Regions from separate parts of the Marinobacter salsuginis genome, predicted to be linked through region 1. Evidence: predicted binding sites of a transcription regulator. Region 1 holds the regulator's gene; the other holds the start of a gene.
The links. Region 1 encodes sigma-54, which starts transcription at its own class of promoters, with help from an activator protein. Its sites were predicted from a motif close to ANTGGCATNNANNTTGCTNT; they were not measured.
Positions count from the first base shown of each region.

Region 2: a site for sigma-54 is predicted at 1,619-1,638, ahead of GJU83_RS10560 (ammonium transporter). Genes of this name have one in related genera too.

Region 1 is NZ_BGZH01000001.1:732,926-737,103, reverse strand. It holds gene rapZ (RNase adapter RapZ) at 1-405, opposite strand, end outside; gene ptsN (PTS IIA-like nitrogen regulatory protein PtsN) at 434-904, opposite strand; gene hpf (ribosome hibernation promoting factor) at 992-1,300, opposite strand; gene GJU83_RS03355 (RNA polymerase factor sigma-54) at 1,401-2,921, opposite strand; gene lptB (LPS export ABC transporter ATP-binding protein) at 3,079-3,804, opposite strand; gene lptA (lipopolysaccharide transport periplasmic protein LptA) at 3,782-4,178, opposite strand, start outside.
Region 2 is NZ_BGZH01000001.1:2,337,785-2,341,962, forward strand. It holds gene GJU83_RS10555 (lipocalin-like domain-containing protein) at 1-319, shown strand, start outside; gene GJU83_RS10560 (ammonium transporter) at 331-1,539, opposite strand; gene GJU83_RS10565 (flagellar motor protein MotB) at 1,763-2,680, opposite strand; gene pomA (flagellar motor protein PomA) at 2,683-3,453, opposite strand; gene GJU83_RS10575 (YkvA family protein) at 3,523-3,942, opposite strand; gene GJU83_RS10580 (TIGR03643 family protein) at 4,017-4,178, opposite strand, start outside.

The sequences.
Region 1 (4,178 bases):
AAGCTTGGACAGTGGTTCAAGCAGCTTCTTCTCGCTGGTAATGGCTTCCCTGAGGGAGGTCTTGTCGTCACTCAGCGGGTGTTTTCTGCGGGTGGCGTGGAAACGCTGGAGAAGTGACTGCTCGTCGGCATCAAGGAAGATAATTTCAACGGTAACCCCGGTCTCCTGGAGGCGCCGGTAAATTTCCTCGAAATTGGCGAGCTCGCCGGAAAGGTTGCGCGCATCAATGCTGACCGCCATCTTGCCGAGCCGGCCGGGCTTGGTCTGGCTCGCTGCTTCCCGGGTGAGAGGAAAGAGCAAGCCAATGGGAAGATTGTCGATGCAGTAGAACCCGAGGTCCTCCAGCACATGAAGCGCGGTACTTTTACCCGAACCGGACCTGCCACTGACGATAATCAGCTTCATGACCAAATCACCTCCACTGCAATGAAAATCAGCCGCCTGAGGCGGTCATGCGCTGGTACAGCGTGCCGGCGTCCTCACATTGCCGGAGGCGATCACAGAACGACCGCTCATTGAACTTCTCCGCCAGTTGGCTGAGCAGCTCCAGGTGTTCGCTGGTTGCCTCTTTCGGGACGATCAGGGCAAAAATCAGATCCACCGGCTGATTGTCGATGGCATCGAACTCAACGCTTTCTTCGAGCGTCATCAGCACGCCCACCACGTGATCAAGGCCCTCCAGGCGACAATGGGGAATGGCGATCCCCTGGCCAATGCCGGTACTGCCCAGGCGCTCACGGGAAATGAGGTTGTTGAAGAGTTGGGTCTCGCTGAGCGTATTGTCCTGGTGGTTTATTTGCTCGGCAATAAACTCCAGGGCCCGTTTCTTGCTGGACGCAGGTACCCTGCAGAGGGTGAGCTCCGGAACAAGGATAGTGTCTATGGTCAGGGATGTGTCGCTCATGGATCGACTGCGTTTCCGTTAAAAAAAAGGCTGCGACACGTTGTTCATGTCGCAGCTCGATTAGATGACTTGCATGAAAACAGCCAGTTAGCGAGAGCCGTTTCCGTGCATCCGGTCTACATTCTTTTCCTTGTGCTTGAGGATCTGGCGGTCCAGTTTATCGATCAGGGCATCGATGGCTGCGTACATGTCCTCGTTTTCTGCCTTTGCGTGAATCTCACCACCAACCACGTGCAACGTGGCTTCCGCAATCTGGCGCACCTTTTCCACTTCCAGGGTCACCTGGCAGTTACTGATGTGGTCGAAGTGACGCTCGAGCTTTTCGAACTTCTCTGAAACGTAATCTTTCAGTGCGGGAGTCAGTTCTACGTGATGGCCTGAAATATTGAGTTGCATAGGCGTCTCCTGTTGTCATCGTGCCGGCTCCCGGGAGCCGGTCTGGGTGCTGGCGCATTGTGCGCCGGCGAATACGGTGTTGCGTCCCGCACCAGGGTATTCAGACCAGCCGCTTGCGCTCGTTGGACGGCGGAATGTGCATGGCCTCCCGGTACTTGGCAACGGTGCGTCGCGCAACCTTGATTCCCTGTTCTCCTAGCATGGCTGCAATTTTACTGTCGCTCAACGGCTTTTTGGGCGTTTCCGCAGCAATCAGCTTCTTGATCATCGCCCGGATGGCCGTGGAGGAGCATTCACCGCCCTCGTCAGTGCTGACGTGGCTGGAGAAGAAATATTTCAATTCGAAAATGCCCCTGGGGGTATGCATGTATTTTTGGGTGGTTACCCGTGAAATCGTCGATTCATGCATTTCTACCGCCTGGGCGATGTCTGAAAGAATCAGCGGCTTCATGGCTTCTTCGCCGTGATCCAGGAATCCCTGCTGGTGTTCGACAATACGGGTCGCCACTTTCAACAGGGTCTCATTGCGGCTCTGCAGGCTCTTGATAAACCACTTGGCCTCCTGCAACTGATCACGCAGGTAGGTGTTGTCGGCACTGCTGTCCGCACGCCTTATAAGTGAAGCATAGCTGGCATTCACCCGAATGCGCGGGGCAATTTCCGGATTCAGCTCAACACGCCAGCGGCCATTGTGCTTGCGAACGATAACGTCCGGAATGACATAGTCGGGTTCGGCGCGATCAATCACGTCGCCCGGCCGCGGGTTAAGGCCGGTGATCAGAGCCAGAACCTCTCGCAACTGGTCTTCTTTCAGACGGCTGCGCCGCAGCAACTGGGCGTAGTCACGGTTGCCCAGCAGATTGATGTAGTGGGTAATCACCAGTCGCGCCTGGGCCAGCCAGGGCGTCTCGGGTGGTAGCTGGTTGAGCTGGATCAGCAGGCATTCCTGCAGATCCCGGGCAAACACCCCTGGCGGATCAAAGTGCTGGAGGCGGTGCAAGACGGCTTCCACTTCATCCAGTTCCAGAGGGTCTTCCTCGTTCTCATCCAGCAGTCCGGCGTGGATTTCTTCCAGAGGGCTGGTGAGATAGCCGCGCTCATCCACAGCGTCCATCAGGGCATGGGCAATGGCCTGGTCCCGTTCACTCAGCGGGGTCAGATTGAGCTGCCATTCCAAGTGATCCTGAAGTGTTTCGGTGGGCGAGTTGCGGGTCTCGAAATCGTGATCGTTCTCGTCGTCGTTGCGGGCGGCCGGCGCGGGCGCGGACTGGTAGATGTCGTCCCAAGCGGTGTCTACCGGCAGGTCGTCCGGAATGTTGTCCGGAATGTCGTTCTCGGAGGACCAGTCCGGGCCGTTCTCTGATTCGTCCCAGTCGCTCGAAGGTTCCGGCGCTGACTCGGCCGCGGATTCTTTCTCGCTAGTCTCGCGCTCGTCGTTCTCGGAGGTTGCGTCAGCCTGATCATCGTCCTCGGATGTCTCCAGCATGGGGTTGGATTCCAGTGCCTGCTGGATTTCCTGTTGGAGGTCGAGGGTGGAGAGCTGGAGAAGCCGGATCGCCTGTTGCAGCTGGGGCGTCATGGTCAGGCTCTGACCCAGCTTTAACTGTAAGGAGGCTTTCATAACCATGGTTCAGGATCCGTCACTCATCAGCGCTTTGTGTCATAAGTCGTGAAAAATTCTATATATGCCGGTTACTTGCCGTCGTTTTATTTTACCCTAGCAAGTTCTTTGCCGAGTTTACTTGCTACAGGTCATCAAAACAATGAGCCTTTCGGTGTCACAGCCTGAATTCATCGCCCAGGTAGACTTCCTTGACTTGCTGGTTGGCCAGGATCGCATCGGCATTGCCGGAGGCGATGATGTGGCCTCCGGAGACAATGTAGGCGTTCTCGCAGATGTCCAGGGTCTCTCGCACGTTATGATCGGTAATCAGTACGCCAATACCCTTGTCACGCAGATGCCGGATGATGTGCTTGATATCGCTTACGGATATCGGATCGACACCGGCGAAGGGCTCATCCAGAAGTATGAAGGCCGGTTCCATGGCCAGCGCCCGGGCAATTTCCACCCGTCGCCGTTCACCGCCCGATAGGGCCATCCCAACGCTGTCCCGGATATGGGTTATGTGGAATTCTTCCAACAACTCCTCGAGTTTTTTCTCTCGATCCGCTTTGCCCAGCCCCCGACGGGTTTCGAGGATCGCCATGATGTTGTCGCGTACCGACAATTTACGGAACACCGAGGCTTCCTGGGGCAGGTATCCGATGCCTTGCTGGGCGCGTCCGTGCATCGGCAGTGGCGTAATATCCCGGCTGTCGATGGTGATACGGCCACGATCGGCAGGGACCAGCCCGACGATCATGTAGAAGCAGGTGGTTTTCCCGGCGCCGTTGGGGCCAAGCAGCCCCACTATCTCCCCACTGCGAATTTCCAGGGAAACATCGATCACCACTTTTTTCTGCTTGTAACTCTTTGCCAGGTTACTGGCTCTCAGAACTGCCATCGGTTTCCTGTCTGTCAGTGCGTCTGTCGGCGCTGCGTGGCTGAATCACCATCTCTACCCGGCCGCTGCCTTCGCCCGTGTCTCCGCCGCCTTCAGCGGTCACTACCCGGCCGGCGGTATCATAATGAATGACGTCGCCACGGAACAGGTTGCCATTCTGCTCGATGACTGCTTCCCGTTCAAAGGTCAGCCGACTGTCGGTGGCTGACCAGGTAATGTTCAGGGCGCGTGCATCGGTTTCTCCTTCGCCCTCTCGCGCCGGCTGCCGGTATCTGGCCGGGGTGCCGGAGGCTTCGATCCGGCTCAGCCCGTCCTCGGAGCGATAGAGGACCACCCGGTCCGCGTTCAGCCGAGTGGTGCCCTGCTCAAGTTCT
Region 2 (4,178 bases), 1.6 Mb from region 1:
GTCGGGTGACAAATTGATGGCTTTCCAGCTTCGGGAAGAAGGCGGAGGTTTTCGTTCCGGAACCTGGATTCCGGAGGATGGCGAGCCCGTAGCGCTTCAGCCCAGTCAGCTTCGCATTCGCCCGGAGGAACCAGACGCCCGGGGCTTTCCCCGCCTTTGGCGTCTGGAGGTTCCGGATTATGGGGTGAGCCTTGAAATTTCGGCTCCCCCTGGAAACTACCTGAATGACGGGCTTTACCCTTATTGGGAAAGCCCTGTCACCGTCGCCGGCAGCCACTCTGGCGAGGGCTACATGGAATTGACCGGCTACGGCGACTGAACACTCAGTGCTTATTCGACCGCGGTTGCCCCGATCCGGTGGATGCTCAGGTCCGCCCCGTTGAACTCTTCTTCTTCGGTCAGACGCAGTCCGGAAATGGCGTTGATAACCCCATAGACAATCAGACCGCCCACAAAGGCCACCACCACGCCGGCCACCGAGCCGATGATCTGGGACATCAGGCTGACGCCGCCGAGACCACCAAGCGCCTCCTGGCCAAAGATGCCGCAGGCAATCGCGCCCCAGACACCACAGACACCGTGCAGGGGCCAGACACCCAGGACATCGTCCAGGCGCTCGATCTTGGCCTGGGCCCACTCGAACAGATACACGAAGATAGCGCCGGCGACACCGCCCGTTACCAGGGCGCCTACAGGATGCATCAGGTCTGAGCCGGCACACACGGCCACCAGCCCGGCCAGTGGGCCGTTGTGGATAAAGCCCGGGTCCTTGCGGCCCAGCAGCATGGACACCAGGATGCCGCCTACCATCGCCATAAGGCTGTTTACGGCGACCAGGCCGCTGATGCCGTCCAGGGTCTGGGCGGACATGACGTTGAAGCCAAACCAGCCGACGGTCAGGATCCAGGCGCCCAGGGCCAGGAAGGGAATGTTGGAGGGGGCAAAAGCCACCACCTTGCCATTACGGTAGCGACCATTTCGTGCACCGAGGACCAGAACGGCCGCCAGGGCGATCCAGCCGCCCACTGCATGCACTACAACGGAGCCGGCGAAGTCGTGAAAGGACGCACCAAACTGGTTCTCCAGCCAGCCCTGGAAGCCATAGTTGCCGTTCCAGATCAGCCCCTCAAAGAAGGGGTAGATAAAGGCGACAATCAGGCCCGAGGCAATCAGCATCGGATAGAACTTTGCCCGTTCAGCGATACCACCGGAGACAATCGCGGGGATGGCTGCGGCGAAGGTCATCAGGAAGAAAAACTTCACCAAATCATAGCCGTTGGCGGCGGTGAGCTCGGCGGCACCGCTCATGAAATGGCTGCCGTAGGCAATGTAGTAGCCGATGAAGAAATACGCCACGGCAGAGATGCCAAAGTCGGTCATGATCTTGACCAGGGCGTTGACCTGGTTCTTGTGGCGAACGGTGCCTACTTCCAGAAAAGCAAAGCCGGCATGCATGGCCAGCACCATAATGGCGCCGATGAGGATGAACAGCGTGTTGGCGCTTTCAGTCAGGGTGTGTACTGCACTCGTGATGTCCACGGGTTTTCGCTCCTGATGTTGTGTGTCCGGCCTCTAGCGGGCCGCTTTACGTTGAGTTGTGCATTGATGAGGTGCAGCTAAAGCAAGAGCTGTTCCAAAATAATGCGTTTCAAGAGCGGAAGGGCAGTTGGGTGGTTCTGGAAAGATGTGAAAGACGTGTTTTAGAGCCAAAGTGCACTAGTATTGTGCGTTTTGGTGTCGGGCGCACCAAAATAGAGTGCGCTTACCAGCTGATTTCGTTTGATGTCGAGCTGTCGGATTCGATCCCGAGTGCCGACTGGTCATCGTCCGATTCGGACTGGATCAGTTCCCGGAGGCGAACCTCCTGTTCCTGCATCGGGCCGGAGAGATCGATGATGATTTCCACGCGCCGGTTCTTGGCCCGGTTTTCTGCTGAGCTGTTCGGAACTCTGGGTTCGGTATCCGCCAGTCCGGTGACGGAAAGCCGGGTGGGTTCAACCTGGTCCCGGGCGACCAGCACGTTGGCCACCGCAGCGGCCCGGGCAGCCGACAGATCCCAGTTGCTGTAGAAGCGATCGGTACGGATAGGCACGTTGTCGGTGTGCCCCTCAATGGTCAGGTCGCCGGGGATGCCCTCAATAACCTCGGCCATGTCCAGCAACAGGCCCTCAAATTCCCAGGTCAGCTGAGCCGAACCTGAGGGAAAAGAACCTTTTTCTTCCACCCGGATCACGATTCGCCGCTGATCCTCGCTCACATTGATGCGCCCATCGGCGATCGCCGGCTCCAGCACCTTGAGGATTTCGTCCATGGTTTCCTGCAGCTGCTCTTCCATGGCAGCCTCCACGGCCATGTCGGTCGGGCTTTTCAGGGTCTGCAGCTCGGGGGCTTCCTCTGTGGTGGTCTGTTTGACCTCGTTGACCACGGTGGGCTCGGGCGGTGCGGGAGAAAACTTGTCGAAAATGGGGCTGGTACCCTTGGGTATTTCCAGGGCCGGCACGTCCCGCTGAACGCCGAAGGCTTTGGAGAGTTCACCGGCGATCTGCTTGAACTTCTGGGCATCAATCTCCGAGAAGGACAGCAGCAACACGAAGAAGCACATCAGCAGGGACATGAGATCGGCGAAGGTAACTACCCACGCCGGAATCCCCGGTTTTTCCTCTTCAGGCAATTCATCCATGGTCAGGCGCCTTCAGCTGCTGCCGCTTTCTCGCGTTCCTTGGGGGGCAGGTAGCTCGACAGCATCTGCTCGATGATCCGGGGATTGGTGCCTTCCTGAATGGCCACCAGGGCATCAATGTACAGCGACTGCATGCGCGCTTCCTCGGTCATCCGCAGGGAGAGCTTGTCGGCAATCGGAGTCGCGATCATGGTGGCAATCATGGCGCCATACAGTGTGGTCAACAGTGCGACCGCCATGGCAGGGCCGATGGACTTCGGGTCTTCCATGTTCGACAGCATCTGAACCAGACCAATCAGCGTGCCGATCATGCCCATGGCCGGCGCCACATCGGCCATGGCCGTGAATACCTTGGCGCCAGAACGGTTGTGGTCGAGGGTCATCAGGCGCTCCTTGTTCAGGAGCTCCTTGATGGTCTTGCCGTCCTGACCGTCCACCAGCATCTGTATACCCTGGGCCAGGAACGGGCTGCTGATCTCTCTATCCTCCAGCCCAAGAACGCCCTCTTTGCGGGCCACGTTGGCGATATCCACCAGCTCTTCAATGCTGGCCTGGGTTTCGGGCAGCTTGAACTTGAAGGCCCGAGCGGCCGCTTTGAAGGCGCCAAGAAACTGGGCGACGCTGAACTTGGCCAACACCACGAACATGGTGCCACCCACAACAATCAGCAATGAAGCAGGGTTGATAAATACGGAAGGTGAAACACCAAGAATAACGGCGGATGCAATCAGCAGAATAGCGCCGGCAAGACCGATGAGAGTGGCTAAATCCACGACAACTCCAGATTTGATTCAGGTGTTCCTACAGCAGGGGCGGGAGAATACCGTCAGTTCAGAAATTAATCAATTCGCACTGACCCGGTTTTCAGATTCTTCCTGATGTTCCTTCCACGCAGCGTAGCGGAGCAGATCGGATTCTACCAGTTTCAGACACAGGGCCACGACGCCGGCATCGTCGATAAATCCGAAGCCGAACAGAAGGTCGGGAATGACATCCAGCGGATTCAGCACGTACAGGAGTGCCCCTGCCACTGCCGCGATTGTCTTCCAGGGTACGCTCCGGTAATTGCCGTACCAGTAGTCGCGGATCATGGAAAACATCAGCTTGATGTCGCCGCTGAAGCGTGCCAGCTTGCCGCTACCCTTCACCTTTTCTTCGATCGCGCGTTGCCGTTCAAGCAGAGTCTCAAGGTCGGACCGGTGTACCTTGCTGGCCTCGGCATCGAGTTGTTCCCGGGCATCTTTCTGGTTGAACACTGCCATTGCGTAGGTTCCTTGCTTGTTACCTGAGTGTTCATGATCGCGCAGCCATGCCTGCAATGCCAATGGTGCGATGCTTACCGATGCTTGTACTGGGTCGGGCAATAGCCCCGACTCACCCCTTCGGGCCGCAACTGGCGGTGTTTGGTGCTGCGTCCGGTTACCCGCTTGCGCCAGAGCCGGAAGCTTGAAGGCTTCAGCTCACGTCGCATCAGGCGGATGACGTCTTTCTCCTGAAG